Regions from separate parts of the Cobetia sp. 3AK genome, predicted to be linked through region 2. Evidence: predicted binding sites of a transcription regulator. Region 2 holds the regulator's gene; each other region holds the start of a gene.
What was found. The regulator PhoB, encoded in region 2, activates phosphate uptake and scavenging genes when phosphate is short. The targets are predictions, from matches to a motif close to TGTCATANNNNTGTCANA.
Positions count from the first base shown of each region.

Region 1: the regulator PhoB is predicted to act here: its motif matches at 3,269-3,286, upstream of QD228_RS05950 (DUF6482 family protein).
Region 3: the regulator PhoB is predicted to act here: its motif matches at 4,282-4,299, upstream of QD228_RS12590 (bifunctional 2',3'-cyclic-nucleotide 2'-phosphodiesterase/3'-nucleotidase).

Region 1 covers NZ_JARWKR010000003.1:277,488-288,247, reverse strand. The annotation lists gene dnaB (replicative DNA helicase) at 63-1,442, shown strand; gene QD228_RS05960 (hypothetical protein) at 1,529-1,816, shown strand; gene QD228_RS05955 (EAL domain-containing protein) at 1,982-3,238, shown strand; gene QD228_RS05950 (DUF6482 family protein) at 3,394-3,750, shown strand; gene QD228_RS05945 (DUF393 domain-containing protein) at 3,752-4,138, opposite strand; gene QD228_RS05940 (cryptochrome/photolyase family protein) at 4,135-5,811, opposite strand; gene hemH (ferrochelatase) at 6,011-7,000, shown strand; gene QD228_RS05930 (Na+/H+ antiporter subunit G) at 7,197-7,598, opposite strand; gene QD228_RS05925 (K+/H+ antiporter subunit F) at 7,617-7,886, opposite strand; gene QD228_RS05920 (Na+/H+ antiporter subunit E) at 7,880-8,380, opposite strand; gene QD228_RS05915 (monovalent cation/H+ antiporter subunit D) at 8,377-9,918, opposite strand; gene QD228_RS05910 (Na+/H+ antiporter subunit C) at 9,918-10,268, opposite strand; gene QD228_RS05905 (monovalent cation/H+ antiporter subunit A) at 10,268-10,760, opposite strand, start outside.
Region 2 covers NZ_JARWKR010000006.1:84,337-95,096, forward strand. The annotation lists gene recG (ATP-dependent DNA helicase RecG) at 1-635, shown strand, start outside; gene yccS (YccS family putative transporter) at 732-2,984, opposite strand; gene QD228_RS10115 (DUF2780 domain-containing protein) at 3,187-3,603, shown strand; gene QD228_RS10120 (hypothetical protein) at 3,687-4,043, opposite strand; gene QD228_RS10125 (HU family DNA-binding protein) at 4,222-4,497, opposite strand; gene QD228_RS10130 (FAD-dependent oxidoreductase) at 4,772-5,956, opposite strand; gene QD228_RS10135 (chorismate lyase) at 6,108-6,755, shown strand; gene ubiA (4-hydroxybenzoate octaprenyltransferase) at 6,786-7,667, shown strand; gene phoB (phosphate regulon transcriptional regulator PhoB) at 7,895-8,584, shown strand; gene phoR (phosphate regulon sensor histidine kinase PhoR) at 8,592-9,887, shown strand; gene cysZ (sulfate transporter CysZ) at 9,993-10,721, opposite strand.
Region 3 covers NZ_JARWKR010000008.1:63,808-74,567, reverse strand. The annotation lists gene QD228_RS12605 (GNAT family N-acetyltransferase) at 83-646, shown strand; gene QD228_RS12600 (alpha/beta hydrolase) at 740-1,582, opposite strand; gene QD228_RS12595 (hypothetical protein) at 1,760-2,065, shown strand; gene QD228_RS12590 (bifunctional 2',3'-cyclic-nucleotide 2'-phosphodiesterase/3'-nucleotidase) at 2,232-4,196, opposite strand; gene QD228_RS12585 (MFS transporter) at 4,337-5,569, opposite strand; gene QD228_RS12580 (helix-turn-helix transcriptional regulator) at 5,726-6,643, shown strand; gene QD228_RS12575 (TIGR02450 family Trp-rich protein) at 6,732-6,950, shown strand; gene QD228_RS12570 (pyridoxal phosphate-dependent aminotransferase) at 7,059-8,243, opposite strand; gene QD228_RS12565 (TetR family transcriptional regulator C-terminal domain-containing protein) at 8,246-8,920, opposite strand; gene QD228_RS12560 (class II aldolase/adducin family protein) at 9,005-9,754, opposite strand; gene QD228_RS12555 (NAD(P)-dependent oxidoreductase) at 9,912-10,760, opposite strand, start outside.

The DNA of each region.
Region 1 (10,760 bases), on a different contig from region 2:
CGAAAATGGAGGTTCCCGCGGGCGTGTCAGTCATCAGCAGGAGTCAGCCAGGCATGAGCGAGATGCAGGATCAGGATCGCGAGACGGCGGCGCTCAAGGTGCCCCCCAATTCGCTGGAGGCCGAGCAATCGGTCCTCGGCGGTTTGATGCTGGACAACAGCGCCTGGGACACGGTGTCCGAGCGACTGGTGGCCGACGACTTCTATCGCTACGAGCATCGTCTGGTCTACAACGCCATGTCCCAGCTGGTGGGCAGCAGCCGGCCGCTGGATGTGGTCACGTTGTCCGAGTTGCTGGAAAGCCGTGACCAGCTGGAGTCGGTCGGTGGGCTTGCGACCCTCGCCGAGCTTGCGCGCAATACGCCCTCGGCCAGCAACATCAAGGCCTATGCCGACATCGTTCGCGAGCGCGCGACGCTGCGCAAGCTGATCCAGGCGGCCAACCAGATCGCCGAGAGCTCCTTCAGCCCTCAGGGGCGAGACGCCGACGAGCTGGTCAACGAGGCCGAGCGTCTGGTGTTCCAGATCAGCGAATCACGCCCCAAGAGCGGCGGCCCCAAGGGCATGAGTCAGCTGCTGACCGGCGCGGTGGACCGCATCGATGAGCTGTTCAATCTCAAGGGCCAGATGACCGGCCTCTCGACCGGCTTCCGGGACCTGGATGACATGACCTCCGGTCTGCAGCCATCGGACCTGGTGATCATCGCGGGGCGCCCCTCGATGGGCAAGACCACCTTCGCCATGAATCTGGTCGAGCATGCCGTGGTCTCCGGCGACAAGCCGGTGGCCGTGTTCTCGATGGAGATGCCGGCCGAGTCGCTGATGCTGCGCATGATCTCCTCGCTGGGCCGCATCGATCAGACCAAGGTGCGTACCGGTCAGCTGGATGATGAGGATTGGCCGCGGCTGACCTCGGCGGTCAACCTGCTCAAGGACAAGCAGCTGTTCGTCGATGACACGGCGGCCCTGTCGCCCAACGAGATGCGCTCACGCTGTCGCCGCATGGCGCGCGAACACGGCGGCATCGGCCTGATCATGATCGATTACCTGCAATTGATGCAGGTGCCGGGGCTGTCCGAGAACCGTACTGCCGAGATCTCCGAGATCTCGCGCTCGCTCAAGGGTCTGGCCAAGGAATTCGCTTGCCCGGTGGTGGCGCTCTCGCAGCTGAACCGCTCGCTTGAGCAGCGTCCCAACAAGCGCCCCGTGATGTCGGATCTGCGTGAATCCGGCGCCATCGAGCAGGACGCCGATGTCATCGCCTTCGTCTACCGTGATGAGGTCTACAACAAGGACAATCCCGACAACAAGGGCTTGGCCGAGCTGATCATCGGCAAGCAGCGTAACGGCCCCATCGGCACTGTTCACATGGCCTTCATCGGCAAGTACACCCGTTTCGAGGACCTGGCGCCAGACAGTTATGGCCAGGCCTTCGCTGAATGACGTGATGCGCATGCGCATCAAACATGTACCCGGGCGGCGGCAGCGACGTCGCCCCGCAAGACCCGCACTGACGGGGAGGAGATAGCATGGCAGGTGGATTTGGGCGCGGACGCGCACGCACTCCCAAGCTTCAGGGACGCGGTACGCTGGAGAGCCTTGAGCGCGAAGGGCCTTTCAAGGAATGGCTGGGCATGCCGGATCTCTATCGCTTCACGCTGGTCGTGGAGGGCGAGAGCTACAGCTATCAGACCGAAGACAGTGAAGTGCCGGTCGTCGCGGGCGACATGGTGGTCTTCCGTTACAAGGAAACCAAGGCCGGCAAGTGGATCGACCGCAATTCCCTCGGCAAGGCCATCGACCCCAACTCGCTGTAAGGCGTCCACTTCCGGCGTGGCATGAGCGTATTGGCCAGCCACGACCGTGCAGGCTCGTCGCAAGGCGTCCTTGCACGGCAGCACCGCGGTGATGTGCCCGACCCTTCGCTGACACATCACCGCCCGTGTCATTTTCCTGTCATATCAGCATGCTTTGATTCTGGTATGCTGCCATCCCCGCATCCCGCTTTAGCTGAGGCATCCACTCCCGAATCCGGCCAGGCGCTGGAGGCGTTGCTGCGTCTTCGCCAGTTGCGGATGCATTTCCAGCCCATCGTGGCGGCAGATGGCCGTGAGGTCTTCGCCTACGAGGCACTCGCGCGCGCTGCTGCGGGATGCAGCTTGCGCTCACCGATGGCGATGTTCGAGTCGGCTCGCCAGCATCGGCGCCTCGCCGAGCTGGACGGCCTCTGTCGTGAGCTGGCGCTTGAGCAATGGGCCGAGCAGGGCCTGAGTGAGCGCCTGTTCCTGAACGTGTCGCCGGAGGTGCTGCTGGACAGTGCGCATTCTCGGGGACTGACGCGTCATCTCCTGCATCGCCATGGGCTGCATCCGCATCAGGTCGTCATCGAGTTGACTGAGCAGACCCCGGGGCTTGACCCGGCACTGATGCGTGAGGCCGTCTGCCATTACCAGTCGATGGGCTTCGCCATCGCGCTGGATGACCTCGGTGAAGGGTACGCCAGCCTCAAGCTGTGGTCGGCGGTTCAGCCTGACTTCGTCAAGATCGACCGACACTTCATCAGCGGTATTCATCAGGATTCACTCAAGCGGCGTTTCGTGCGCTCGATCATCGACATCGCCCACGGCAGTGGCAGTCAGGTGATCGCGGAAGGCATCGAGCAGGAAGGCGAGATGGAATGCGTGTCTCAGCTGGGGGCCGAGTATCTGCAAGGCTGGCTGTTTGCGAGCGCCGAGGTGGACCCTGCTGGCCAGCGTGCCGGCCTCGAGCAGCGCCTGCGTCGTCTGAGTCGCCGCCGGCATGCCGCGCCTCTGGCACTCGGTGCCGGCAGCCTGCTGCGGCAGGTGGCGCCGGTACTGCAGGATACCTGTCTCGAGGAGGTGGCCGAGCGTCTGCATGCCGAGCCGGAATTGATGGCGCTGGCAGTGGTGGACGCGCAGCAGCGGCCGGTCGGCATGATCATCCGCCATCGACTGCTGGGATTGCTGAATCAGCGCTCCGGACCGGAGCTGCATGGACGACGAGCGATCCATGAGGTCATGCAGACCCATTCACTGCGTGTCGAGGAAGATGAGCCGCTCGAGCGTCTGTCGGCCAAGCTGCTCGGGCGCCGGGACATTCATCGTGACGAGGATTTCATCATCATGCGAGGGGGATGCTATCGCGGCCTTGGGCGTCCTCTGGATCTGCTGCGTATCCTCGCGGAACGTCAGCTGGCGGTTCGTGCTCAGTGTCCGTGAGCCTCTCCGGGGCGGCGGCCTTGAACATGACGTCATCCAATGGTCATGGCGGTGCCGTGCAATCGTCATCGTCCTCCCGCAAGCTGGCGTGAAGCCTTGACGCCACCATCACGATGATGGATACCTCAGACAACAGAGGTCCAGGAGCCGACACCATGTCCAGAATTGCCGCTGCCTTCACACCTGCTGGCCTGCTGGTCAGCAACCTGAATGCGCTGATCGCCGAGTATCCGGCACTGGAGGCGCGCGTGATCAGTCATGCCGCCAGCCGCTTCTATCAGGTCCAGCTGGTACTGGAAGCGGGTGCCGATGAAGACGATGAGCGCAGTGAACTGTTGATGAAACGTGGCAAGCCGATGCTGTTCCGCTCGCTGGAGGATGTCTACAGCGAGCTCAGGCGCGCCGGTCTGTCACGCGCCTGGCTGGTATCCCAGGTGGCCAACGACGAGATGATCGGCCGACCGCCTCAGTACCATCAACCGTTGAGCTCGCGCATCCCCTTGAGCTTCTGAGTCAGCGTCTCCTCTGGGGGATCCAACGGCCGATACGCTCACGGTGGCGGGCAAAGACCCGATAGCCGACATCCAGCATCGGACGCAGCCCCGGCAGCAATGACAGCCTCACCAGGCGCCGATAGCCGAGCACCGCATAGAGGGCTCGGCTGGCGTCCATGCCGACATACCACTCCCCGCGCGCATCCTGCACGTGCAGGCGCCCCATCATCGTCTCGAAGCTCAGCCCCAGAGCATCTGGGGAAAAGTCCTTTGCACGAATGTCGACCGTCCTGACCCGTTCCCGCCTCGGGTGTCTCGCCAGCCAGGCGACCTCCCGCTGGCACAGGGGGCACTTGCCATCGTGATAGAGCGTGACCGGTGCACTGGCCTGCCAGATGCGACTCATGAGGATTCCTTGTCGGTCGTGGAACTGGAGGGCGCGGGATGGTAACCCGCGCGATGGGCACCGCTGCCATAGTCAGCGGCGCTGTCGAGTCGGGCGAGAAAGGCCTCGGCCTGTTGCAGCAATGCCTCGCGCTTGTCGTCCTTCATGCGTCGCCAGCTGCCATAGACCAGCGACATGCGCGGGTTGCGTGACAGTGATTCGCGATGGCGTTCGATGAAGTGCCAATAGAGACTGTTGAAGGGGCAGGCATGCGTGCCGGTGACCTTCTTCGGCGAGTACTGGCATCTGTCGCAGTGATTGGACATGCGATCGATGTACTTGCCCGAGGCACAATAGGGTTTGGAGCCCATCAGGCCGCCATCGGCGTGCAGCACCATGCCCAGGGTATTGGGCAGCTCCACCCACTCGCAGGCATCGACGTAGACCGCCAGATACCAGTCGCACAGCGCCTCGGGCTTCACGCCGCACAGCAGGGCGAAATTGCCGGTGACCATCAGGCGGCGGATATGGTGGGCATAGGCATGATCACGCGTACTGAGGATGGCTTGATCCACACAGCGCATGCCGCTGTCGCCGCGCCAGAAGACCTCCGGTAGATCCCGTGTCGCACTCAGGCGATTCTCCTGCTTGTAGCCGGGCATGCGTGTCCAGTAGATCCCACGCACATACTCTCGCCAACCGAGAATCTGCCGGATGAAGCCCTCGGCGGAGTTGACCGGTACCTCGCCACGTCGCCAGGCATCATCGACGGCAGCGCAGACTTCGTGGGGACTCAGAAGCCCGATATTGAGCGCCGCGGAAAGTCGGGAGTGGAACAGGAAGGGGTCACTGTCATCGATGGCATCCTGATGGCGGCCGAAGTCTGCCAGGCAGTGCGCGAGGAAGTGAGCGAGATCGTCGAGCGCCTGGGCGCGGGTCACGGCCCAGTTGAAGTTGTCCAGATTGCCGAAATGACGCAGCTCGCCCTCGGCTCCCTCGCCGAAGCGGGTGTCCACCAGTGTCAGCACTTCGCGCGTCAGCGCATCCTGGCGGTGGTCATGCTGCGGTGGTGGCGGTGACTGGAAGTTGGCGGGAATCGGTTCGCGATTGTCATGATCATGATTGAACTTGCCGCCGGCGGGCTCGCTGCCTTCCATCAACAGGTCCGTGTCACGACGCTGTTCACGGTAGAAGTATTCCATGCGCAATTGCTTGCGTCCGTCGGCCCAGGTCGCGAACTGTGCCGGTGTGGTGAAGAAGCGGTGATCTTCCAGCACCACCCAGGGGATCTCGCCTTCCTCGCGGCGTGCGAGGAAGGCCTCCAGCAGTCGCCATTCCCCGGGGCGAGTCACCAGAATGCCGTCACACTGATGGAGCGCGGCCAGCCGCTCGGCTTCCAGGATCAGCGATTGACGATTGTCCGGGTCATCCAGGCGGCTTTCATGCACCTGCCAGCCGCAGTCGCGCAGCTCCTGTGCGTGATGGCGCATCGCGGCCAGCATCATCGCGATCTTGTGCGGATGGTGTGGCACGTAGCGGCCTTCCTCCTCGACCTCGCAGAAGGCGATCAGACTCTCGGCAGGTGCCTGCTTGAGGCTCGCAAGCTCGTGACTGAGCTGGTCACCGAGAATCAGCACCAGCGGGCGCGCGAAGTCGTGACGGGTGGCAAGTTGCAGAGTGGAGGTTTCGGGCACACTGACTCCTGCGGCGGGGCGCAAGCACGGCTTGCGTCAGGTTGTGACAATAATTGTCGTAAAGCTGTACAAATCGTGATGATAGTATAACTTCATCCCTCACGCACAGGGCGAGCTGGTAACATGGCTGCGCTGTCGGTGAGGGTGGCTGGTTGCCGCTTCACCTCTTTTCTTGCCTCTTGTCAGGAGTTCATCGCCCATGAGCACCCCGCGTTTCGGCGTCATGCTGGTCAATCTCGGCACCCCTGAAGCCCCGACACCCAAGGCGGTGCGTCGCTACCTCGCGGAGTTTCTCGGTGATGTACGCGTGATCGACCTGCCGCGCCTGCTCTGGCTGCCGATCCTGCATGGCCTGGTGCTGACGACTCGCCCCAAGAAGGTCGCCGAGGCCTATGCCTCGGTGTGGACGGAAGACGGCTCGCCGCTGATGGCGATCGGCAAGCGTCAGCGTGCCGCGCTGGAGGCGCGTCTGGCCGAATCGCTGGGCGAGGAGATTCCGGTAGAGCTTGCGATGACCTACGGCAAGCCGACCATGGAAGAGGTGGGGCGCAAGCTGGCCAGTCGTGGGGCAGATCGCATCCTGGTGCTGCCGCTCTATCCGCAGTTCTCGCGGACCACGACTGCCGCAGTGTTCGATCGCCTGGCGCGCGCGCTCAAGCCGTGTCCGCACCTGCCGGAACTGCGCTTCGTGCGTGACTACCATGATCATCCTGACTACATCGCCGCGCTGGCCGCCAGTGTCCGTGAACACTGGGAAAAGGCAGGGCATCGCGGCAAGCGTCTGTTGATGAGCTATCACGGCATCCCCAAGCGCTATGCGACGGCGGGCGACCCCTACCCACGCCAGTGCGAGCGCACCAGCCAGCTGCTGGCCGAGGCGTTGGGGCTTGGGGACGATGAGTGGGCGATGACCTACCAGTCCCGCTTCGGCAAGGCCGAGTGGCTCAAGCCGTATACCGATGAGACGCTCAAGGCCTGGGGGGCTGAAGGTCTGGAAAGCGTCGACGTCATCTCGCCGGCCTTCGCGGCCGACTGTCTCGAGACGTTGGAGGAGCTGGAAGAGGAGAATCGCGGCTACTTCACCGAGTCCGGCGGGGGCGAGTTCCGCTACATTCCGGCGCTCAATGACCGTCGTGAGCATATCGATCTGCTAGAGGCACTGTGCCGCCAGCATGCTCAGGGCTGGTGACGAGCAGGGCAGGCATGAGGCCCGCCTGAATGATCTGAGCACCGCAGTCCGAGTGACAGATGCGCAGTGAAACGCTGGAAAGACAGCGCCCCCACCAGTCTCCTGGCGGGGGCGCTTTGCGTTGGTCTGCCGTCTCGCCTCGCGAGAGGAGTGGGGCCGACCGGGGCAGGTCAGAGCGTCAGGCGAACACGAGCGCTCAGGGCAGGCGCGATTCCGAGGCCTCGGCATTTGCCTCATCCGGTTCGTCTGATACCTCCAGACGTTCCGGCACGTTGCGGGTACGGATGTCCGCCACCAGCTTCTGATGCAGCGCGGCCTTGGACAGCAGGTGCGCGGTCACCGGGGCGGTGATGAACAGGAAGATGGTGATCAGCATCTCCTGGAAGCTGAAGTGACCGGTAGTGGCACGGAAATAGATCATCGACGCCATCAGTACGCAGCCGACCCCCAGGGTGGTGGTCTTGCTGGGACCGTGCAGACGCATGTAGAAGTCCTTGAGGTGCGTCAGCCCCAGCGACCCGATGAAGGCGAACAGGCCGCCGGCGATCAGGAAGAAGGCGATGACGCCTTCCAGGACAGGATAGAACCAGGTGGGCATGGAGACTCTCCGCTCAGGTCATTCGATGATGTCGCCGCGCAGCAGATACTTGCAGACTGCCACGGTGCTGACGAAGCCCAGCATGGCGATCAGCAGCGCCGCCTCGAAGTAGGCCTTGCTGTTGAGCTGGATGCTGAACAGCACGATCAGCGCGATGGAGTTCACGTACATGGTGTCCACGGCGAGGATGCGGTCCGGCAGGTCCGGGCCGATGGCCAGCCGGAAGACGTTGAGCATCAGGGACGCCGCGAACAGCGCGATGCTGATCCACAGGGCGATGTCTAGCATTCGTAGATCTCCTTCAGCGGGCGCTCGTAGCGCTGGCGGATCTCGTCGATCAATGCCTGTTCATCCTCGACATCCAGTGCATGGATGATCAGATGGCGACCATCCAGCGTGAGATAGGCAGAGACCGTCCCCGGTGTCAGCGTGATGGTGCTCGACAGCAGGGTGATCGGGAACTTCTGCTCGAGCTCCAGCGGATAGCGCACGAAGGCCGGGCGGAATTTCGCACGCGGATTCAGGATGAGTCGCGAGACCTGCAGGTTGGCGATGATGATGTCCAGGATGACGCGCAGCAGGTAGCCGATCAGTCGCCACGGTTTCTGGAGGTCCGGCTGCGGCTCCCAGAAACGATAGGTCAGTGCCGGAATGGCGATGGCCAGCACCGCACCGAGCAATATCTGCCCGGGCGAGACGCTGTTCTGCAGCATCAGCCACACGACCAGCAGCAGGGTCGAGAGCATCGGGGTGGGCAGAACGCGAGAACGAGACTTGATCATTGAGCGTCTCCCTTGAGCGGCAGAGCGGTTTCCGGTGCGGCGTCCTTGCCCAGAAGGGCATCGAGATAGGGGGCCGGGTCCGACAGTTGCTGTGCAGTGGCCTTGGTCCACTGCGAGACGGGACCGGCGAAGACGACCAGAGCCAGTGCGGCGGAGATCAGGCCGCAGGTCGCTATCCCGCGCGCGACACCGAGTCGTTCACCGCTGGGTTCACTGTTGCCGGTGCGCCAGAACACGCTGGAACCGGCACGCGAACAGGCCACGATCGAGCACAGCCCGGCCAGGAGCAGCACTGGCCACAGCCATACCTGCTGCTCCAGTGAGGCGGACGACAGGATCAGCGCCTTGCCGATGGCGCCCGAGAAGGGCGGCAGGCCCGCCGCGGCCGCCGTGCCGACCAGGAACAGTCCGCCCAGCAGGCCCGCCTGCAGCAGTGGCCGTGAGCGCACGATACGGGCGCCGGCCTTGCCACGCTGGCCTGCCATCACATCCACCAGCAGGAAGAGGCCGCCGGTGACCAGGGTGGAGTGGATCAGGTAGAACAGCAGGGCGCTGTCCGCCGCGATGCTGTTCATGCCCAGCGCCGTCAGCAGCGTACCGACCGAGATCATGACCAGATAGGCCACCAGGGTGCGCAGGTCACGTGCCGAGAGCACGCCGAGCATCGACACGACCAGCGTGGCGAGCCCTGCCCACCACAGCCAGTCGCGACCGAGGTCTGCCAGGGTGCCGGCGTTGTCGGTGAAGATCAGCGAATAGACGCGCAGGATGGAATAGATGCCGACCTTGGTCATGATCGCGAACAGCGCCGCCACCGGCGCCGAGGCCGCGGCGTAGGCGCGGGGCAGCCAGAAATACAGCGGCAGCATCGCGGCCTTGAGGCCGAATACCACCAGCAGCAGCAGACCGCCGGCTTCCATCAGGCCGGCACGCCCCGGGTCCAGCGTGGTGACGATGACGGCCATGTCGGCCATGTTCAGCGTACCGGTCACGCCGTAGAGGATGCCCAGCGCGATCAGGAAGAACGCCGACCCCATCAGGTTCAGCACCACGTAATGCAGGGCCGACAGCGTGCGTGCCTTGCTGCCGCCGTGCAGCAGCAGGGCGTAGGAGGCGATCAGCAGGACCTCGAAGAACACGAACAGGTTGAAGAGGTCACCGGTCAGGAAAGCGCCGTTGATCCCCATCAGCTGCAGCAGGAACAGGCCATGGAAGTTGGAGCCTGTCTCATCGATGCCCGCCGTGGCATACAGGCAGGCCAGCAGGCCCAGCACCGAGCTGAGCAGCACCATGGTTGCCGACAGGCGATCCAGCACCAGCACGATCCCGAAGGGAGGCTGCCAGTCGCCCAGCGCGTAGTAGCGAATGGTGTCGTCGTTGGCCTGAACGACCAGCGCGATGGCGATGGCCACCATGATGGCCTGGGTGATCAGGCTGATGCTGCGGCGCAGTACCGGTGATGAGCCGCGACTCAGCAGCAGGCAGGCGCCCACCAGCAGCGGCAGGACGATCGGAAGGACAATCAGGTGTTGCAGCATCACTTGCCATCCTCTTTCGAGTCGTCCAGACGGTTGCCGTTGACGTGGTCACTGCCCAGGTCACCGCGCGCGCGCATGGCGAGGATGACCACGAAGGCCGTCATGGCGAAGCCGATCACGATGGCGGTCAGCACCAGTGCCTGGGGCAGCGGGTCCGCCGTGGGCGAGCCTGAGCCGACCACGGCGGGGGTGCCGTGCATGGCAAGCCCCCCCATGGAGAACAGGAACAGGTTGACCGCGTAGGACAATAGCGTCAGCCCGACCACGACAGGGAAGGTGCGCCCGCGCAGGGTCAGGTAGACACCGCAGGCGGCCAGCAGGCCGGTGGTAGTGGCGTAGAGGGCTTCCATCAGCTCTTCTCCTTGGTCGGGCGGTGCGGTGTCGTCAGCTTGCCGAGGTTGGCGAGAATCATCAGGGTCGCGCCGACCACGGTCAGATAGACCCCGAGGTCGAACAGCAGCGCGGTGGCCAGCTCTATCTCACCGATCACGGGAATCGTGAAGTGGCCGAACGATGATGTCAGGAACGGATAGCCGAAGACCCAGCTGCCCGCGCCCGTCAGGCCGGCGATCAACACCCCGGCCGCCGCGACCGGCTGGTAGGGGAAGCGCAGCCAGCGCTGTGTCCAGTCCACGCCGCGCGCGATGTAGAGCAGGATGATGGCCACGGCGGTCACCAGACCGGCGATGAAACCGCCGCCGGGTTCGTTGTGGCCGCGCAGGAAGATGTAGACCGAGACCAGCAGCGCCAGTGGCAGCAGGGTCTGGGACACGGTGGCCAGAATCATCGGGTGGCGGTCCGGCGACCAGTTGCGGCCATCCAGGTCAGTGGATGGCATGAAC
Region 2 (10,760 bases):
GTCAGGCCTATTGGGTATGCACGCTGATCGAGGAATCCGAGGTGATGACCTGTCAGGCCGCCGAGGTGACGCGTGACGAGCTGACCGAGGCGTTGCCGGAGCTGTCCATCGGTCTGGTGCACGGCCGCATGAAGGCGGCCGAGAAGGCCGAGGTGATGGCGGCGTTCAAGGAAGGCGAACATGACCTGCTGGTGGCCACCACGGTGATCGAGGTCGGGGTCGATGTGCCGAATGCCAGCCTGATGGTGATCGACAACCCCGAGCGTCTCGGCCTGTCGCAGCTGCACCAGCTACGCGGGCGTGTCGGGCGTGGCAGCACCGAGAGCTTCTGCGTGCTGCTCTATCACCCGCCGCTCTCTCAGCACTCCAGGCAACGCCTGGCGGTGATGCGCGAGACCACCGACGGCTTCAAGATCGCCGAGAAGGACCTGGAGCTGCGCGGGCCCGGCGAAGTGCTGGGCACGCGTCAGACGGGACTGGCGGGGATGAAGATCGCCGATCTCGAGCGTGACAGTGACCTGATCGCCCCGACCACCACCCTGGCCGACGCCATTCTCACTGAGGCCCCCCAGGCCGCGGAGCCCCTGATCCGCCGCTGGCTGGGGGAGGCGGCTGGCCAATACGGCGCCGTCTGAGCGCCCTGTCCACCTGTCCCCCAACGCATTCGTTCACCTGGTCACTCGTTCACCTGGTCACTCGTTCACTTGGCCACTTGCCAGCCGCGCCAGCCCTCAGCTGGCGCGGCTGGCCTTGATCAGCTGGGTGCCGGCACTTTCCAGCGGCTGCAACAGCCGCAGCACCAGAATCAGCTGTGACAGCGCCAGGCGCCCGGTGGTGGACTCGACCTGCTCGATCTCGGCCTCCAGCGCCGCGATCTCATGATCGCTTTCCAGCGTGAGGGTGATCTCGCCGCCCGCCTCCAGCTGCTCACCCAATGTCGTCAGCTGCTGACTCAGATGCTCGCCATGGCGCAACAGCGTCTCGATGCCGCTGCTGGCGGACGAGGTGGATTCCAGCTCGCCACGATGCGCCGCCAATGCCGACAGATACCCCAGCGCGGTATGGGCATGGAGCAGGAAGCCGAAGCCCGGTTCCACGTCACGCCGGAAATGGCCCGGCTCCTTGCGCGCCGTCGCCAGCAGGCTCGAGAAGGCGGCGTCGGCATTGTGGGCATTGCGCCGCGCCAGGCGGTAGGCCAGGTCATCGCGCTTGCCGTGACGATACTGGGACAGCACCTCCCCCAGATAGCGCCCGCTGGTCTTGAGGCTGACACCGGCCTGACGATAGAGCTTGCGGCCCTGCCAGTCCGGCAGGATCAACACCACGGAAAGCCCTGCCAGCAGGCCACCGACCAGCGTATCGAACAGTCGCGGCCAGATGAGATCGAAGCCATCACCGACCTGGTTGAAGCAGGCCAGCACCATCAGGGTGATGGCCGCCGTCGCCAGGGTGTAGCGTGACCCGCGGGTGGCGAAGAACAGCACCCCCGCGACCACGGCGATGCCGGCCTGGAGGGTGGGGGCCGGGAACAGGCTGATCAGCGCCCAGCCAGCCAGCAGACCGATCAAGGTACCGACGATGCGCTGAGCCAGGGTGCGCCGGGTATCGCCGAAGCTGGGCCGGCAGACGAACAGCCCCGTCAGCAGAATCCAGTAGCCCTGGGTCGGGTGGACCGCCAGCAGCACGCCATAGCCGGCCACCAGGGTCGCGGTCAGGCGCAGCGAGTGACGGAAGATCGGTGAGCGCGGGGTCAGATGGCTGCGAATGCGCTCGAGCATGTCCCGCGTGCCGTGAGGCGAGCGGTCCAGCAGGCTGTTGTCGCTTTCGCTGCTGCTGGCTTCCAGATCGCCGAGTCGCTCGATCTGCCCTTCGATCAACCGCAGGTTGCCCGCCAGCGCCTCCAGCGCCTGCATCAGATGACGCCATTCAGGCCGATGCTGCTGCTTGAGATACTCGAGCGAGGCGTTGAGGTCTTCCAGCGCCTGCTGGCTGTCACTGGCCTCGAAGGGCTGACGCATCAGCAGCGCCCGGCCCAGCCCCTTGCAGGCGCCGCCCTGCTGCTCCAGCAGGCGCTGACAGCGGAACAGGATATCGTGATGGAAGAAGGCATCACTGAGCTGGCCATAGGGGTAATGGCTCGAACTGGCCCGCTCATGAAGGTCCTGGGCGATGAAGTAGAGCCGCAGGTAGCGATCCAGCTTGCTGGTGTCGCGCCGCCCGGCGAGACGCCGGAAGACCATCTCCTTGGTCTGGTTGAGCGCCACGACCACACGACCATTCTGCTCCGCCAGCGCCAGACGACGCGCCGAGCGATCCACGTTGCGCAGTGGCTCGAACAGCTGAGCCTTGAGAATCAGATAGCGGCCCAGTTCACGGTAGAGGGTCGCCATGCTGTGCTTGAGCGGCTGACGCGAGAACAGCGCGCACCACAGTACCGACAGCAGGCCATACCAGGTCGCGCCGATCACCAGCAGCAACGGCTGGACCAGATTGATACCCAGTCCCGGCTCACGCAGCCACTCGGGCAGGCTGCGCTCCAGCAGCGCGATCTGCCCATCGCCATGCTGCTGCTCGAGACTGATCATGGTGTACACGGCCAGAATCAGCGAGGCGCGGGCGATGGCCCCGTAGCGGGCATCGATCGCCGCCAGCATCGGCAGGGTGAAGGTGGCCAGCGCCAGGCCGATCACGAAGGGCAGCGGCATGCCGAACAGCAGCTCCACCGAGACGGCGGCGATGCTGAAGCAGGCCAGTGTCATGCCCAGCGCGCGCAGTCGCCCGCGCCAATGGTCATCCGTTTCCGCCAGTCCCGAGGCAATCACGCCGAGAAACAGCGGGATCACCAGCGCCATCTCGTCCAGCCAGAACCCTACCGCCATCACACCGCCCAGCGCGATGAGCATGCGCAGCGAATAGCTGAAGGCATCCAGCGTCCACAGTCGACGCAGGGAGTGGATGAGCGAGTGTTGCAGGGAGCGTGTCATGAAGTGTTCCGTGACCAGGGCGCGAGCAGCGCATTAGACTTTAGATTTATGCCGCTAGCATACCACCCTGTTCTGCCGTGTCCGATAGCTCCGGCTCACACAAGCGTTGGCAAGCGCTTCAGGCGCCAAACTCTCCGTCCGTGCCACTCTACCCACTCATGCTACCCACTCATGCCTACCCCGGATTTCATGGAGAATACCGATGCACCCACTCATCGAACGTGTCACTGGCGCCCTCGGGCTGTCACCGGAGATTGCCGAACAGGCGGTCGGCCTCATTCTCAAGTTCGTGCGTGAACAGGGCCCGGATGGGCCGGCGGCATCACTGCTGGGGGCCATTCCGGGCGCCGAAGGGTTGATCGGCAGCGCTGGCGAGGAAGCCGCCGAGTCCGGGGGCGGTGGCCTCATGGGCGGCCTGATGGGGGCGGTCAGTGCATTCACCGGAGGCAGCGGAGGGGGAGCACTGGAGCTGGGCCAGAAGCTGATGGGACTGGACCTGAACATGGATCAGGCACGTGGCGTGGCCGATGAGACGCTGAGCTATGCGCGCGAGCAAGCCGGCGATGGTGTGGTCGACCAGGTCATCGAGGGCATCCCGGGCCTCAAGCATCTGCTGTGACACCTTGCGTGTCCTCACGAAAAACGCCCCGCTGAGCAGATCAGCGGGGCGTTTTTTTCGGTCACTACGGCATGGCCGTCGGTTCAGCGAATCCGCTTGAGCAATGACTGCAGACGATTGAGCTGGGCGGAATCCCCGACCAGACGCACGCGCTGCTCCATCATGCCATTCAAGAAGGCCTTGGGAGACGGCTTGAGCAGGAAGGCCACCGCACTCTCAGCATCCGCGAAGCGCAGCTCAAGCTCCGTATCCACCGGCAGACCGGTGCCGGAGGTCACACCTTCCCGAGACATCCGATAATGACGCGCGATGCTCAGATCCTCCGTGGCAACGCCCCAATCCAGCGAACGCGTCTCGAGCTGAGCGCGAAATTCGGGGTCGCGCCGGAAGGCACGCTTGAGCAGCAGGCCCAGTACCCACAACAGCAACTTGAGCTTCATGGCGTCAATCCTTCCTTGAGAGGCGGCACGGTCAAGCGGTCAGCCGCGAACAGCCATCGATACCGTCCATGACAAAATGCCACCGGGCCCGAGTGGCGGAGCCGGTGGCATCGATACTGACATCGGGCAAGCATGGCGGGCCGCCACGCCAGCAGGGGCGCGGCGGCGTGGACCAGACTTACTTGGTCACCGCATCCTTCAATGACTTGCCCGGCTTGAAGGCCACTGTCTTGCTGGCCGGGATGGTCAGGGGTTTGCCTGTCTGGGGGTTCTTGCCGGTACGCGCTGCACGCTGACGCACCGTGAAGGAGCCAAAACCAATCAATGAAACATCGTTGCCCTTGGCGACCGTGTGGGTGATCTCGTCGAGAATCACGTTCAACACCTGACTAGCCTTGTCCTTGGACAGATCCGCACGCTCGGCGATGGCCGCAGCGAGTTCTGGCTTGCGCATGAAAAGCCCTCCTGGTTTGGCATTCTGCACGGGCGGCTCAGCCGCCGATTCATTGTTGTTCTTGCACGGATGTTGTTCTTGCACGGATGTTGCTGCACTTGCTGGCATTGCATGGCGCTTGGGCGATGCGATACCGGGTCCCCCTTTCTCGGGGTGAACGTCACCGGTAACACGTCGTCCCTGATTCTCGCCTGACGCTCTGTGACGGAAACTTCACTATCGTGCCTGACTACGCTGGCTTCAAGGGGTCTGCGACCATCGGCCATGGCATCGCCTAGCCTAGCAACGGCGGTGCCTGCCGCGCCAGCTCGACTTTCCTGCGAACGGAGGCGCCTGTCAACGCATATCCAATCAAGCGTTCGTTCGCATCGAGAGCGCGTGCATCGAGATCATCTCCCTCGCCCGTGATGTCCCAGCGCGCCACGGCCGTCCGAGGCGGGTAGGCCACGATGGGCAGCGCCGGTGTCTTGACCAGCACGGGCCAGGCCTTCCAGTCGAGCTCGACCGCCTCGCCGCACAGATTGGCGGCCAGCACCCGAGCCGCGGCCTGCAGGGGCTGCACGTACATGGCATTGACCCCTTCGACACTGGCGCAGTCTCCCAGCGCCCAGACATGCGGCCGGGAGGTGGCAAGGTGACGATCGACGCGGATGCCGTCCCCACCAGCACTCAACCCCGCGCCCTGTGCCAGCTTGATGCGTGGCGCGAGCCCCGTGGCCAGCAGCACCAGCGAGCCCTCCACCGCATGACCACTCTGCAGCACCACACTGACGGGCGCCTGCGTTGCCTTGCCGGCGGTGATGGTCTCGACCATCTCTCCTTGCAGCCGACGCACGCCGATGGCATCGAAGGCCTTGCCAAGTCGCTGGCCGAGCGCCTGGGGAAGCAAGCCATCCAGCGGAGTGTCTTCCGCCGCGACCAAGGTGACCTCATGTCCTGCGGCTTTCAGGTCATTGGCGTATTCACACCCCACCAGACCGGCACCGACGATCACGACACGGCCACTCTCCCCCGCCTCACGCGCTGCCGTCAGCGTGGCGCTGAAGGCGGCGTAGTCATCGAGATCATTGATGCTCATCACGCGCGAGCCGACCGAGTCATCGATGGGGAAGGGTCGCCGCGGCGCGGCACCGAGTGCCAGCACCAGTTCGTCATAGGCCAGGCATTCCTCGCCCAGCCAGACCTGTCGCGCGTGGGTATCGATGCTCGTCACTCGCTGATGGGTGCGCAGCTCGGCGTCCAGTTCATCCACCAGGGCCACGGAGGTCTGCCGTGCCAATGCCCGGGCGCTCATGCCCTTGGCAAAGGCGGTGGACAGCAGAGGCTTGGCGTAATCGTGGCCACTGTCCTGACTGACCAGGATCAGTCGACTGTCCTTGTCACGCGCACGCAGGGCACGCGCCAGGCCAATGCCGGCCATGCCGGTGCCGATGATGACAAGGGTACGAGGGTCGCGCATGGCGCCATCTCCTGAGATCGATCCGAGAGGAAAAGAGGGTAGTCGGGCCCCAGCATACCAGCCTGCCACTGGCGCGGGCATGCTCACGCTGCAGGCCTTGCGGTTCGGGCGTGCTAGACTCGCCACTTGTCATCCTGACAGGGAATTCATCGTGGTCTGTCACTCCCACTCGGCAGCGTTTGCCGGCAAGATCGCCATCCGGGCCATGTCTCGCTCGGAACTCAGCACTCCCTGCGCTCACCAGAGAGCGATGGACTCGGCGGTCCGCCGCCACTGGCAGCCCGCCGCGAGCCTGCAAGGCGTCATGCCGGCCGGCTGGTGGCCATGGCTGTCCTCCAGCGACTCGCTGACCCAGCGTCTCGATCACGCCATGCGCATGCTCGATGGTCAGGGGCTGCGCGTGCGCCTGCTGCTGCAGGACACCGGCCCTGCCCGGCGGGATGAGGCGCGGATGCTGGGTATCGCGCCACGACGCCATGTCTGGCGGCGCGAAGTGGCCCTGTGTCATGGCGATGAGCCCTGGGTGATCGCGCGCTCGCTGGCGGCGCTGGACCTGGCCCATGGCCACCGTCTTTCGACGCTCGGCGAAGGCTCGCTGGGCCATTGGCTGTTCCGCCAGCCCGACCTGACCCGCAGCGCCATCGATGTCAGCCGGGCGCCACTGAGACTTGCCAGCACGCAGCCGCTGGCACGCACCGCCAGCCTGTGGATGCGCCGCTCGATGTTCTCGCACGGTCGCTTCCGGGTACTGGTCCAGGAAGGTTTCACCCCTCGGTTCCAGCACGCTCTGGAACTCTGATTCCCCACTGCCGTTCGATCAGGAGTCTTGATGTCAGCGTCATCCGCTTCCCGCCCGTCCAAACTGGCCGATTACCTCGCCCTGACTCGTCTGGACCGCCCCATCGGCACCTGGCTGCTGATGTGGCCGACCCTCTGGGCCCTGTGGCTGGCGGCCGATGGGCTACCGGACCGCGATATGCTGCTGATCTTCGTGGCTGGCGTCTATCTGATGCGTGCCGCCGGCTGCGTGATCAACGACTACGCGGATCGCCACTGGGACAAGCATGTCGAACGCACCCGGGATCGCCCGCTGACCTCAGGACGCATCACGGAGCGCGAGGCGCTGACCCTGTTCGGTGTGCTGGTCGCGGCCGCCTTCGTGCTGGTGTGCTTCACCAACCTGACCACGGTGCTGCTGTCGATCGTCGCCGTGCTGCTGGCGGCCAGCTATCCGTTCATGAAGCGCTTTCATCATCTGCCGCAGGTGGTGCTGGGTGCCGCCTTCGGCTGGGCGATTCCGATGGCCTTCGCGGCGACGCTTGAGGAGGTGCCGACCTATGGCTGGTGGCTGTTCGCGGCCAATCTGATGTGGACGGTGGCCTACGACACCGCCTATGCGATGGTCGATCGCAATGACGACCTCAAGGTCGGCATCAAGTCCACCGCCGTGCTGTTCGGCCGCGCCGACACGCTGATGATCGGTCTGCTGCAGCTGGGCATGCTGGCGGTGTTGATCGGCATCGGCCTGCACCTGGCGCTGGGCGGCTTCTACTGGCTGGGGCTGGCCGCGGCGGCCGTGACGTTCGTCTGGCAGCAGCGCCTGATTCGCGAGCGGGAGCGTGGCCCCTGCTTCCAGGCATTTCTCAACAACCACTGGTCCGGCCTGCTGATCTTCGCGGGCATCGCGCTGGCGACCTGGCCAGCTGCTTGATCCCTCTTTCCGGCCAACGGGCCCGCGTCCTCATCCGGTCTGCCAGCGATCTTCCTCATGCGGCGAGGCGTGACATTCACGCCTTGAGAGAGTTGAGGGACTCACTGGCAAGCCGGGCGGCAAGCTGCCAAGCTGGCGATTGTCATCTCACTGTCATATAAGCAGGTTGTAATCGTCATCGACTTGTCATTCTGGCGCGTGCGCCGACTGCTGCATGGGATCTAGCGATGAGCTCCAAGACCGTACTGATTGTCGACGACGAATCCTCGATACGCGAGATGATCGCCGTCGCCCTGGAAATGGCGGATTACCGCGTGCTGGAGGCCGACAATGCCCAGGACGCCCACGCCATCGTCGTCGATGAAAAGCCCGATCTGCTGTTGCTGGACTGGATGATGCCCGGCACCAGCGGGCTGGAACTGGCGCGCCGCCTCAAGCGTGACGAGACCACGGCGGAGCTGCCGATCATCCTGCTCACCGCCAAGGGCGAGGAAGACAACAAGATCCAGGGGCTCGAGGCCGGGGCGGACGATTACATCACCAAGCCCTTCTCGCCACGCGAGCTGGTGGCACGCCTCAAGGCCGTGCTGCGCCGCACCACGCCCAAGGGCGTCGAGGAGTCGGTGGAAGTCGAGGGTCTGATGCTCGACCCCGCCAGCCACCGCGTGACCGCACACGGCAACTCCCTGGAGGTCGGCCCCACCGAATACCGCCTGCTGCAGTTCTTCATGACCCATCAGGAGCGCGCCTACACCCGCAGCCAGCTGCTGGATCAGGTCTGGGGCGGCAATGTCTATGTCGAGGAGCGCACCGTGGACGTGCACATTCGTCGTCTGCGCAAGGCGCTGGGCGAGGGGCATCAGCACTTGATCCAGACCGTCCGCGGTACCGGTTATCGCTTCAGCGCCCAGGCCTGAGACGCGGATGCGCTACTGGACGAACGAGCTATGGCGGCTGGGCTATCTGGCGGGCGGCTTCGGGCTGGTCGGCGGACTGCTCGGCCTGCTGGGCTGGGGCCTGGCGCTGGGGCTGGCGCTGTACCTGTTCGTCCATCTCAAGCACCTCAAGAGCCTCTACACCTGGCTGATCACCAACCCCCATGAAGAGCCGCCGCCCGGCGATGGCGTCTGGGGGGATCTGCTCGATCGTCTGTATCGCTACCAGAAGGGTCAGCGTCAGGCACAGGAGCGACTGCGCAGCATCCTCAATCGCATCCAGGAATCCTCGGAAGCGATGCGCGATGGCCTGGTGATGCTCGACAATCACGGCGACATGGAGTGGTGGAACAGCGCTGCCGAGCAGTTGATCGGCCTCAAGGCCAGTCACGACCGCGGCCAGCACGTCACCAACTATCTGCGTGACCCCGTGTTCATCGATTACTTCAATCGGCTGGCCTATCGTGAGCCGCTGACCCTGCAATCGCCGCTCTCCGACAACCTGACCCTGCAGATCTCCATCACCCTGTTCGGTGACAACGAGCGCCTGGTGATGGTGCGCGATGTCACCCGTCTCTACCGTCTCGAGGAAATGCGCCGCGATTTCGTGGCCAATGTCTCCCATGAGCTGCGCACGCCGCTGACGGTACTGGCCGGCTACCTCGAGACCTATTCCGACTATGCCGATGACCTGCCCCCGCGCTGGCAGCGTGGCCTGGGACAGATGCAGAGTCAGACCGACCGCATGCAGCACCTCGTCGAGGATCTGCTGACCCTGTCGCGCCTGGAGACCGACGAGCTGTCGGGCGAAGGACGTCGCATCGACATGGCGCAGCTGCTGACGCGTATCCGGGAAGATGCCGAAGGCCTCTCGAAGGAGCGGCATGTCATCACGGTGGAGGTCGAGCCCGGACTGGCCCTGATGGGTGAGGAGCAGGAGCTGAGAAGCGCGATCTCGAATCTGGTCTTCAATGCGGTGCGTTACACGCCGGAAGACTGCCACATCACGCTGCGCTGCCAGAGCACCAGCGAGGGCGTGATGGTCGAGGTGGAGGATGACGGTGACGGCATTGATCCCGTGCATCTACCGCGCCTGACGGAGCGCTTCTATCGCATCGACAAGGGACGCAGCACCGCCACTGGTGGCACCGGGCTGGGGCTGGCCATCGTCAAGCATGTGCTGATCCGCCATCAGGGCCGCCTGGAGATCGACAGCCTGCCCGGCGAGGGCGCACGCTTCCGTTGTCATTTCCCGGTGGAACGCCGCTGCGCGACGACTGCCTGACGGTTGCAGCCCCACTGACACGAACGCCCCGCCGCGCCCTCTGCATGAGGTCACGGCGGGGCGTCGTGGTATCTGCGTTCGTCAACGCTCGCGATAAAGCCTGGCTCAGCGGCGCGGTGCAGGCAGCTGTCGGTAGTGGCTCTGCCACATCAGGACGGCACCCGCCACGGCCCCGGGAATGAACAGCAGGTTGGCCAAGGGCACCAGCGTCAGCACGAACACGGCACCACCGAAGGTCAGTGACGGCCACCAGCGCGCCTTGAGACGCTGCTTCATGTCACCGAAGCTGACCTGATGGTTGTCCATCGGATAGTCCAGATACTGGATCGCCATGCTCCAGGCCGAGAACAGCCCCCACAGCAGCGGTGAGAGCAGATTCAGGCCCGGAATGAAGCCGAGAATGAACAGCGCGATCATGCGGGGAATGAAGTAACCCAGTTTGGCCATCTCGCGCCCCAGCGAGTCGATCCCGATCTTCACCAGGCCACGCTCATCCTCGATCAAGGTGCCATCCAGTCGATGCTCGACCTTCTCGGCCAGAATGCCGTAGAACGGCGCCGCGATCAGATTGGTCACCAGGCTGAAGGTGAAGAACACCGCCAGCAACAGACTCAGCACCAGCACCGGCCAGATCAACCAGCTCAGCCATTCCAGCCAGCTGGGCACCTTGAGCATCCAGTAATCGATCCAGCCCTCGAACTGGCTGAACAACAGCCACAGCGTGGCACTGTAGAGCACCAGGTTGATCGCCAGTGGTACGAACACGAAACGGCGTAGCCCGGGGGTATAGACCATGCGGGTCCCGCGGACCAGCGCCGATACGGCATCAATCATGCGACGTCCTCGTCATCTCGTGAAAGGCGGCTGCCCTCA
Region 3 (10,760 bases), on a different contig from region 2:
CTGACTGGATGGTCGGCCTGCAGAAATTGCAACGTGACGGATGCTACTCCCTGACATAACTCTCAAAAGAATCGGAAGGATCATGGATGATCTCAGCATTTCCCCCATCTACGACACACCTGCCAACCGCTACCTGAATGCAGCGGCGCACCGGCTGAGTTGTGGCAACATGCTCGCGACCTACAAGCGTCATGGTTTCCATTGGGATGCAGAGCAATTCGAGGAAAAATGGCAGGACAACAAGAACTTCGCCGTGCGCCTCAATGGCGAATGGATCGGCTTCATCAGCCTCAAGTCGCTGAACGACATGGTGTATCTGCGTGACCTGCAGCTGGTGGCCCAGTGGCAGGGACGCGGTATCGGCTCCACCTGTCTGAGCTGGTTGATCGATTGCCTCAGCAAGCGTCAGCCCCACGACACCCTCCTGCGGCTTCGGGCCTTCTCCGACAGCCCGGCCATCGCCCTGTATGAACGCCATGGATTCTTGAGACTCGAGGAGCCCTTCACCCCGACGCGCGCGGGAGGCATCATCGCCATGCAGCGCAAGGTCAAGACGGGGGCCAGGGCCATGACATCCAGTGAGATGTCTTCGCACCCTCTTCGCCATGACGCCATGGCAGAAAGCTCGGCAGCGTCTCTGCAATGAGGACAAAACCGCCCGGTCTCATGACCGGGCGGTTTTGTTTGCTCTCTGGGATGGCGCCCGACACCCCGCTTGGGCATCGGGGCTGGCCATCTCTCAGCGCGCCAGGAAATCCAGGATATAGCGCACGGTTTCTTCGGGCTTCTCGTCAGTGACCCAGTGACCGGCGTCCTTCACCCAGATCAGCTCGGCACCCGGGATGGCATCTGTGAGCATCGGGGCGTAATCCGGCTTCTGGAAGTTGTCCTTGTCGCCCCACAGTACCAGGGTGTCGATCTCGATATTCTTGAGTTCGCCCGCTATGGCCTGGGTGTATTCCTTGTTGAGGCGGCGCATGTTGCGGAAGAAGGCTGCCTTGCCTTGCTCGCTGTTCCACTGGGATACGTAGCGCTCGACCATCTCTTCGGTCGCCACCGCCGGATCATGCACACCACTGGGCATGAAGCCGCGCATGGTGCTGATGAATTCCTCGACGCTGGTGGCTTCCTCGACGCCCGGCTCCAGCAGCTGCTTGAACTCCGGAATCGGCCAGGAATCGAAGCACACGCTGTCGATCAGCACTTGGCGACGAACGCGCTCGGGGTGGTTGACCGCCATCAGCTGACCGATGCCCCCGCCGATATCATGCGAGACGACATCCGCACTCGCCACACCCAGCGCATCCATCAGCTTGATGAAGATGCGTGTCTGGGCATTGATGGAAACATCAGCATCCACCGGCATGTCCGACTCGCCATAGTTGAGCATGTCCGGGGCGATGACACGGTAATGTCTGGCCAATTCCGGCATCACATCGCGCCACATCAGCTTGTTGGTTGGAATGCCGTGAATCAACAACAGCGGCTGACCTTCCCCCATTTCCTTGTAGGCAATGCGGTGACCTTCGATCATCGCATAACGGGTTTCCAGGGCTTCCATTGTCACGTTGTCGTGGCTCATTGCTGACCTCCTTGCTTGCTCGATTCTCAATCACGGCCTCGGCGATCTCGATTGCCGAACCTTGTGCGCCGTGAACGTGGAGCCACCGTACGTATTTTTGAGCAATCACTCAACCTCTTTTTTGATCAATCACTCAAAATACGTTTCAATAGCCTCAATCTTCAAAGGGAAAGCCCAATGGCCCGTGTCATCAACCGTAGTCTGCTCGATCTTCGCCGCCTGACCATCAATCTGGTGACCTACCCCGAGGGCCACAGCGTGATGCGCCATAACGACCCGATGGGTAGCGGCAGCTACTACAAGCTCAATATCGTGCTCAAGAAGCCCCGCCAGGGCGGTGTCTTCGAGACCGATGGCAGCATTTTTTGCCTCACGGACCGCGTGGTGTTCTTCCGCCCCGACCTTCACGAACACAGCGTCAGCCGCATCGAGCGCGGCAAACGTGTGCTGTTGAGCATCGCCTTGCACGCGCCCTGGCGCTGATCCGCAGTGAGCCTGCGATCGAGAGTCGTGAAGTGAAAGCGGATAGTGAAACAGATAGCGGGTAACGGCTGGCGACAGAAAAACGCCAGTCAGCAATCGCTGACTGGCGTTTTTTCCCACCTGAATCAAGGCCAATAACTACGTGCTCGACAATGTGCTGCCTTGGCTATTTCATCCGGTCCAGCCCGACGCGATAACGGGCAAAGCCCATCTCGTCCTGATCCACCAGTGTCATCGGGTAGACGGCCTGAGCATCGATGAACTGCTGCGCATCCTCACCGGGGGCGGTGGTGAAGCGAATGTCCAGCGGGGTATCGGTGTCGATCGCGGCCAGCCGCCAGTTGTGATCCGCCGCAGGGTCCACCGCGCCCTGCTGCTGTGTCTGTCGCGAGATGTACTGGGCCAGAATGCTGCGATTCTCGTCCGGTGACGCAAAGGCGACATGCGACTCTCCGGTACCGGGGAAGGCCTCGCCGTAGGCGCGATAGTTGTTGGTCGCGAGCAGGAAGACATCGTCGTCCTTGACCGGCTCGCCCTCGTAGGCAAGCCCCTGGATACGGTGGGCATCGGCGTCGATCAGCGAGCAATTGCCGTCATAACGCGCCGGCTGCGTGACATCCACCTGATACTCGACGCCGTCGATCACATCGAAGTTGTAGCTGCGGAAACCTTCCCAGTTGATCAGGGGCTGGGGCGTGGCGAGATTCGGGTCAATGCGATGGAACTGCCCGGCACTGCACTCGAGCCATTCCCGCACTTCCTTGCCGGTAACCTTGAGCGCCACCAGCGTATTCGGATAGAGATAGAGGTCGGCAGCATTGCGGAAGCTCAGCTCGCCGGCCTCCATCTCGGTGAACTGGGTCGGATCATTGTGACGGCCACCGACCTTGAACGGCGCGGCCGCCGAGAGAATCGGCAAGCCTTCCAGATCCGGGTCGCCTTCGACGAAGCGTTTGACGTAATCAGCCTGGGCACGATTGACGATCTGGATCGTCGGGTCGTCCTGCACCAGCGCCAGATAGCTCTTCATCGCCGCACTGGCGCGGCCGATGCTGCGATTGACGTACTCCCGCGTGGCGTCGTGCTCATGCTCGACCAACGCCGCCAGTTCGGCATCTTCCGCCACCTGCGCCTCGCCACCCATCTGAATCGGGCGTGCCTCTGTCTGGCCACTTACCACCCGCCACTGGCCCGAGTCATTGCTCAGCTCGAGATCCATCACGCCCACATGACTGCCCCAGTGCCCTGGCATCATCGCCGGCACGCCATTGAGGGTACCCCTGGCGATGTCGGCCCCCGGCACCTCGGCAAATTCCTCGCTGGGGAAGACAGCATGGGCATGCCCGAAGGCGATGCCATCGATGCCCTCGACCTGCGAGAGGTAATATACCGAATTCTCGGCCATCACCCGGTAAGGGTCAGTCGAGATGCCGGAGTGCGGGATGGCGATCACCACATCCGCGCCCGCCCGGCGCATCTCGGGCACCCAGCGCCGGGCGCTCTCGGTGATGTCCTCAGCCACAAGGCGCCCCTTGAGGTGCTTGCGGTCCCAGGTCATCACCTGCGGCGGCGCAAAGCCGATATAGCCGACCTTCACTGTCTGAGCGTTGCCCTCACTGTCGGTGAAGGCATGGGGGGTAATCTGATAAGGCGTGAAGTACGGCTCGCCGGTCGTGGCATCCAGCAGGTTGGCGTTCACATAGGGGAACTGCGCGCCGGAAAGCGCCCGTTCGAGATACTCGAGCCCGTAATTGAACTCATGATTGCCGATGTTGCCGACATCGTAATCCAGCTGATTCATGACCTTGTAGGCCGGGAAGACATCACCCTCCTCGAGACCTTCCGCCGCCATGTAATCGCCCATCGGGCTGCCCTGAATGAGGTCTCCGTTGTCCAGCAGCACGCTGTTGACCACCTCGGAACGCGCCTGCTGGATCAGGCTCGCCGCCCTCACCAGGCCGATGCGCACGCTGGGACGGTCCTTGTAATAGTCGTAATCCATCACGTTGGCGTGGATGTCGGTGGTCTCGATCACGCGCAGTGACAGCGTCGCGGCATTGGCTGGCTGAGCGATCATCACGACACCCCCAATGCTGGCCAGACCGAGGATGGCTGCCCGCAGGCGACGCATTGCACGCGGACGCCGGGTGTTCCCCGCAGCCTCTTTGGTATCAGAGGCCGGCTGACCTTTCCTTCCGGATGATGCATTCGCCATCTCTCACTTCCTTGTCATGGGGGGATGTTCCTGTGGCCCTTCAGGGCAACGCTCCATTATTCAGATGCCGACGCCTCAGGCAACTGGCGGTCCCTGCCCGCCAACCAGCCGATTCCCGCCATCAGCACACTGAGGGAGGCACACACCATCAATGCCAGCTGCCAGTCACCCTGCCGATCGTAGAGCGCCCCGATCAACGGCGGCCCCATGGCCGCGAGCAGGTAGCCCAGCGTCTGCGCCATGCTCGACAGCGACGCCGATTGCATGGCATCGCGCGCTCTTAGCCCCATGAACGACAGGGCGAGAATGAAGCTGGCCCCGGACCCCGCACCGAGCAGCAGGACCCACACCAGCGCCCACCCCGGCATCAGCCACAGCCCGATGAACCCTGCCAGCGACATGCAGGGCGTCGCGAAGGCGATCAGTCGTTGATCCTTCAGGCGCGGCATCAGGGGCACCAGAATCAGCCCCGGCAAGGCCGAGGCCAGCTGCAGCAGGCCGTGCAACGATCCCGCCTTTTCGGGGGAAAAGCCGTTATCCGCCAGCATGCTCGGCAGCCAGCTGTTGACGGTATAGAACAGCAGCGAATTGATCCCCATGAACAGCGTCACCTGCCAGGCCAGTGGCGAGCGCCACACGGCTGCCTGACGCACCGGACGCGAGGCAGCCTTCTCGGCTTCCTTCGCCGCCGCCGGTAGGGAGCGATGCGACAACTGTGGCCACCACACCACCATCGTCACCACTGGCAGGATGACCACGATGAGCATCGCGAACTGCCAGCCATCCGCACTATCCTGCGCCAGCGGCACCATCACCGCCGAGGCGATGGCGGCCATGATGCCCATGGTCAGCACATAGCAGGAGGTCAGCAGCGCGATGTGTCGGGGAAAGCTGCGTTTGACCAGACTGGGCAACAGCACATTGCCCACCGCGATGCCCGCCCCGATCAAGGCGATCCCCACATAGAGCGCCAGCGTGTTGCCCTGTACCCGCAGCACGATGCCGGCGGCGATCGCCAGCAAGGCAAGGAAGACACTGCGCTCAAGCCCCACATGCCGTGCAAGACGGGGTACCCAGGGGGACACCACGACGAACGCCAACAGCGGCAGAATCATCAGCAACCCTGCCGCCGTGGCATTGAAGCCCAGCGCCGCCTGCAGACGCTCAAGCAACGGCGCGATACTGGTAAAGGGCGCACGCAGATTCATGGCAATCATCAGGATGCCGGCGATCAACACGGCAGGATGGCTCAATCGCCGAACAGGAGAAGAGTGGCAGAGTTCAGTCATGAGACGCTCGCAGCGAACTTGGAACGGACAGATAGCGGGACGACACATCAGAGGTGAATTCCCGCGCAGATTAACGATAGCGTAATCGCCAATATCGCTGCAGAATTGAGCCATCATGACATCAGATACCTGAAATCAGACAATCTGCGAGCCGACATGTCAGCCACCTCCTCAAGGACCTCCGCGACGCCGATTTCCCTTGCCACGCGAGACGCAACCTCATCGTCGGGAGTCGCCAGCGGTCACTCCTCCGTGCCCTTCTCAAGCAGCGTCTGCGAACATGACCCGGACGTCTACGAGATTCCGGCCAGCGCCCTGCATGTGGATACCGGACAACAGGTGATGGAAGTCCCGATCCACCAGCATCGCAAGGGACAGCTGGTCATCGCCCTGCATGGCGTCGTGACCAGCCGCGTGCCGGAAGGGCTGTGGATGGTGCCGCCGCACAGCGGCGTCTGGATTCCCGGCAACCTGCCCCACAGCAACCACCTGACCCGTGGCGGCCGCGTGTGCCACCTGTTCATCGAGCCCGGAGCGCTCGAGATGCCGAGCCACAGCTGTACGCTGTCGATCTCGCCACTGTTGCGTGAGCTGGTGCTGCGTCTGGCGGAGCTGCCCCAGCCATATCCTGAACAGGGGCCGACAGCGCGGCTGGTCGATGTCCTGCTGGAAGAACTGGCCTGCATGCCCAGCGAACGTCTGCATCTGCCCTTGCCTGAAGACCCGCGGCTGACCCGCATCAGCGATGCCTTGATCAAGACACCGGATGATCGGCGCACCCTGGCCGAGTGGGCGAGCGAACTGGCGATGAGCGAACGCACCCTCGCCCGCCTGATCCAGCGCGACACCGGCCTGAGCTTCAGCCGCTGGCGCCAGCAACTCCACCTGGTGGTGGCGATCCGCCTGCTAGCCGAGGGCATGAGCGTGCAGCGCGTCTCGGAAGACGTCGGTTATCAGTCCGTCAACGCCTTCATCAGCATGTTCAAGAAGCTGCTCGGCACCACGCCTGCCCGCTACCTGCAGGAGCGCGAGCAACGCCGCTCGGGCAGTGAGCGGCCTCAAGAAGTGACTTGAGGGTCAGATTCATCCTCACGTTACCCCAGTTCAGATACCCTCCCCTGTTCCTCATTTTCCCTTTTCCTTTTTACCGACGAGACATTGCATGAACCGCATCAACCCCGAAAAGCTGTTGCAGAGCAAATGGACCGCCGTGACACCCAGGAATCGTGAGCGACATTTCATCGTCACGCGCGTGATTCGTGATGATCAGGATGAGCATGTGGTCGAGGTCGTGTTGCAGGCGGTGCTGACACATCGCGATCACGTGCTGGGCTGGCGTGAGCTGAAGCAGGACGATGTCTGGCAGATGGGCTGGAAATGATTTCCTGAAATGAGCATCGCTGAACGCACAAACGCCGCTCATGAGCGGCGTTTGTGCGTGAACCTGCACGAAATTGAGCGAAAGACTGTGCATGGCCGAAGTCGCGCCTCAGACGATGACTTCCCCTTCCAGCTGATCACACAGTGTCGCCATGCGCTGCACGGCTTCCAGCAGGGTGTCATCCGGCACGGTGAGGGCAACACGTACCAGTGGCCTTCCGCAGTCGCCGAAGACACTGCCGGGCATTACCGCGACCTGCTGCCGTTCCAGCAGCCGCCAGGCGAACTGCTCACCGTCCAGGCCGGTGCGTGAGACATCGACCATCAGGAACATGCCGCCCTGGGGCAGGCTGGAGGACAGCTGCGGGATGGCCGCCAGCGCCTCATGGACCAGACGCGCGCGGCGCCCGAGTGATTCGCGAAGACGCTCGGTGGTATCGAAATCCCCGCGCAGCGCGGCCTCGGTCATATCGGCGATGAAGGGCTGATTGCCGAACAGCATGGTCTCGGAGACAGGCAACAGCCGGCGGCAGAATTCCGCTGAGCCGATGGCCCAGCCACTGCGAAAGCCGGTGGCGGCATGGCTCTTGGAGATGGAGGACACCACCACGGTGCGCTCACGCAGTGCCTCGATCTCCAGCGGCGAGACGAATTCGCCCGCGAAGATCAGCGCTTCATAGACCTCATCACAGACGATCCACAGGTCATGCTCGCGACACAGCTCACCGATGCGCTCGAGCGTCGTACGGTCCATCACCGCGCCCGTCGGATTGTGCGGCGTATTGAGCAGCAATACGCGACTCTGCGGCGTGATGGCCGCGGCCAGATCTTCCGGCTGCAACACGAAGCCATGCTCCATGCGCAGCGGTACCGGCTGCAGGTCACCGCCGGCACCCCGGATCACGCCTTCATAGGTGGCGTAATAGGGGTCGCCGGTCAGTACGCCGCATCCCTCTTCCACCAGCGCCAGCATCACCGCGAACAGCGCCGTCTGAGTGCCGGGGAAACACAGCACGTTGTCTGCGCTGATCTCGGGCATGCGCGCTGCGTAGCGCTCGGCCAATGCCGCGACCAGCCCCGGTTCGCCACGGCCATCGGAGTAGCGGGTACGCCCGGCGCGCAGCGCCTCGACACAGCGCTCGACCAGCGCCGGGTGTGTGGCGATATCCGGTTCTCCGATGGTCAGCTCGATGATCGGTTCTCCCGCCAGAATTCGCTGACGAGCGGCACTGTGGACGGCCCATTTGTCACCGCCCAGATCGCTCAATCGTTCGGTGATGGTGGCGTAGCGCATGCTCAACTCCTGTGAGGTGGGGGTGTTGTTGTCATCTCGACATGCTCAAGCAAGGTGCCGTGAGGCAGGCGCAGGATGCCCTCTGCCGCTCGCATGGCGATCCCGGGCAATCGCTCGACGGCATAGAGGCCATGTTCCAGCCCGCCTTCCAGCCACAGACCATCGATCAAGCCATTGAGGGCGATCGCCTGTTCCTCACAGATGGCGTCATCAGCGGGCAGATCATTGGCGCTCAGAACGGGTTGGATCAGTAACCGCAGCAGATCGAGAAACTCACGATAGGTTTCCTGATGGACCGCCGAGTAGGTGGCATCGTGACGTACCCGACCGATGAAGGTCGCCCACAGGGAGACCTTGTGGGCGGCCAGATTGGGCTGCGTGAGACTCGCCGCGATGAAGCGTGCCAGACGACACGCCGAGGATTCATCACTGACCGGGCTGGCATCGGCGATATCGGAGGTCAGCTGGCCCATCATGTAGGCATAGGCGGCCCGCACCATGTCATCCTTGGTGCCGAAGTGGTGGCGAATCAGCCCGGGTGAGACACCGGCCGCCTCCGCCACGCGGCGCACGCTGGCGCCGGCCAGACCATGCTGCGCGACACAGCTCAGCGTGGCTTCCAGCAGGTCGCGCCGACGCTGATCCTGGGAAAGGCGCTGGAACACCTTGCGACTCATCTGGGCCCCTCTCCTTCACTCAACGCCGGGATTGCCGCACTTGCCTCACTCTCACGTGACAGCGGCCACGCATCGAGGGAAGGCTTATCGACGATAGTCACTGCCAAGGCTCTCCAGCAGACGCAGGTGGGAATCCCATTCCAGTGCCAGATCGCCATCCTCATGGATGGCCATGTCGTACTGGCCGACCACATGCGCACAGATCTCGGGCGAGAGACGGCGCACCGGCTGGCCCATGGACAGGGTCGCGACCTGAATCTCGCAGCTGCGCTCGAGGTAGAACATGTTGTTGAACATCTCGGCGGCAGAGGCACCCGTGGTCAGCAGGCCATGATTGCGCAGGATCAGCGCCGGATTGTCGCCAAGGCTTGCCACGATGCGTTCGCGCTCATCCAGATCCAGCGCGATGCCTTCGTAGTCGTGGTAGGAGACGCGACCATGGAACTGCAGGGCGATCTGATTCAGCGGCAGCAGTCCTTCTTCCAGGCTCGATACCGCCACGCCGGCGCGCGTATGGGTATGCATGATCCAGCTGGCAGAGTGGCTTGCCGCATGAATCGCCGAGTGAATGGTGAAGCCGGCTGGATTGACCCGCGCGGCGCTGTCATCGACCTTCTCGCCGTTGACGTCGATCTTGACCAGCGAGGATGCGGTGATCTCCTCCCAGCGCCAACCATAGGGATTGATCAGGAAGTGCCCTTCCTCACCCGGCACTCGCGCCGTGATGTGGGTATAGATCAGGTCGGTCATGCGGTAGTGCGCCGCCAACCGATAGCAGGCTGCCAGATCAAGGCGTGCCTGCCATTCCGCGTCACTCATGGTTGATGCCTGCATGTCGCTGTCTCCTGTGATCAAGATGTCGCTGTCTGGGGTCGAGAAAGGCTCCGCTTAGCCCTGAAAAGCCTTGACGCCTCCACCTTCCGGTCCTCAATAGCCGAGGGCCACAATAGCCAAGGTCCTCAATAGCCAAGGTCCTCAATAGACCAGGGCCTCAATAGCCGCGCTGGCGATCCACGCCCAACGTGAGCGGCAGGCCATCGCGCAACTCGCGCGCCGTGGCCACCACCTGCTCGGCGACCACCTCGGGGAGCGAGTCACTGGCGACATGCGGCGTGATGCGCAGGCGCGCGTCCTGCCACCAGCGATGATTGGGCGCCAATGGCTCCTCGCGGAAGACGTCCAGCGTCGCGCCCGCCAGCTGACCGGACGCCAGTGCCGCATCGAGATCGGCTTCCACCAGGTGCTCGCCGCGGCCGATCTGTACAAGCCATGCCCCCGGCCGCAGCTGGGCGAACAGGGTCGCATTCAGCACATTCTCGGTGACCGGAGTCAGCGGCAGGATGTTGATCAGGTAATCCGCCCCCTGAGCCGCGGCCATCACCGCATTGTCGCCCGTCAGATAGCGCACGCCTTGCACTGGTGCGACGGGTTCGCTGCGACAGGCGACCGTCACCGTGAATCCCAGTGCCGACAGCGAAGTGACCACCGCGCGCCCCATGCTGCCGTGGCCCAGCACCGCCACCTGCGCCTTCTCGGGCGCACGCATCGGCAAGGGCTGCCACTCACGGCGCGTGGCATTGTCTGCCATGACGGCAAACTCGCGCTCTTGATGCAGCACTTCATGCGCGGCAAACCCGGCCATCAGAAATGCCTGATGCGGATCTCGTACCCGTGCCACCTGAACCTCATCTGACAGCCCCGGATGACTGAGCAGAGCATCCACCCCCGCCGCGATCGACATGGCAAGCATGAGATTGGGGTACGGCGCGAAGGCGTCTTCTCCCGGCTGCCAGCAGATGGCGAACGCGACTTCCGTGGGGTCTTCGATCTCATGCGGGTT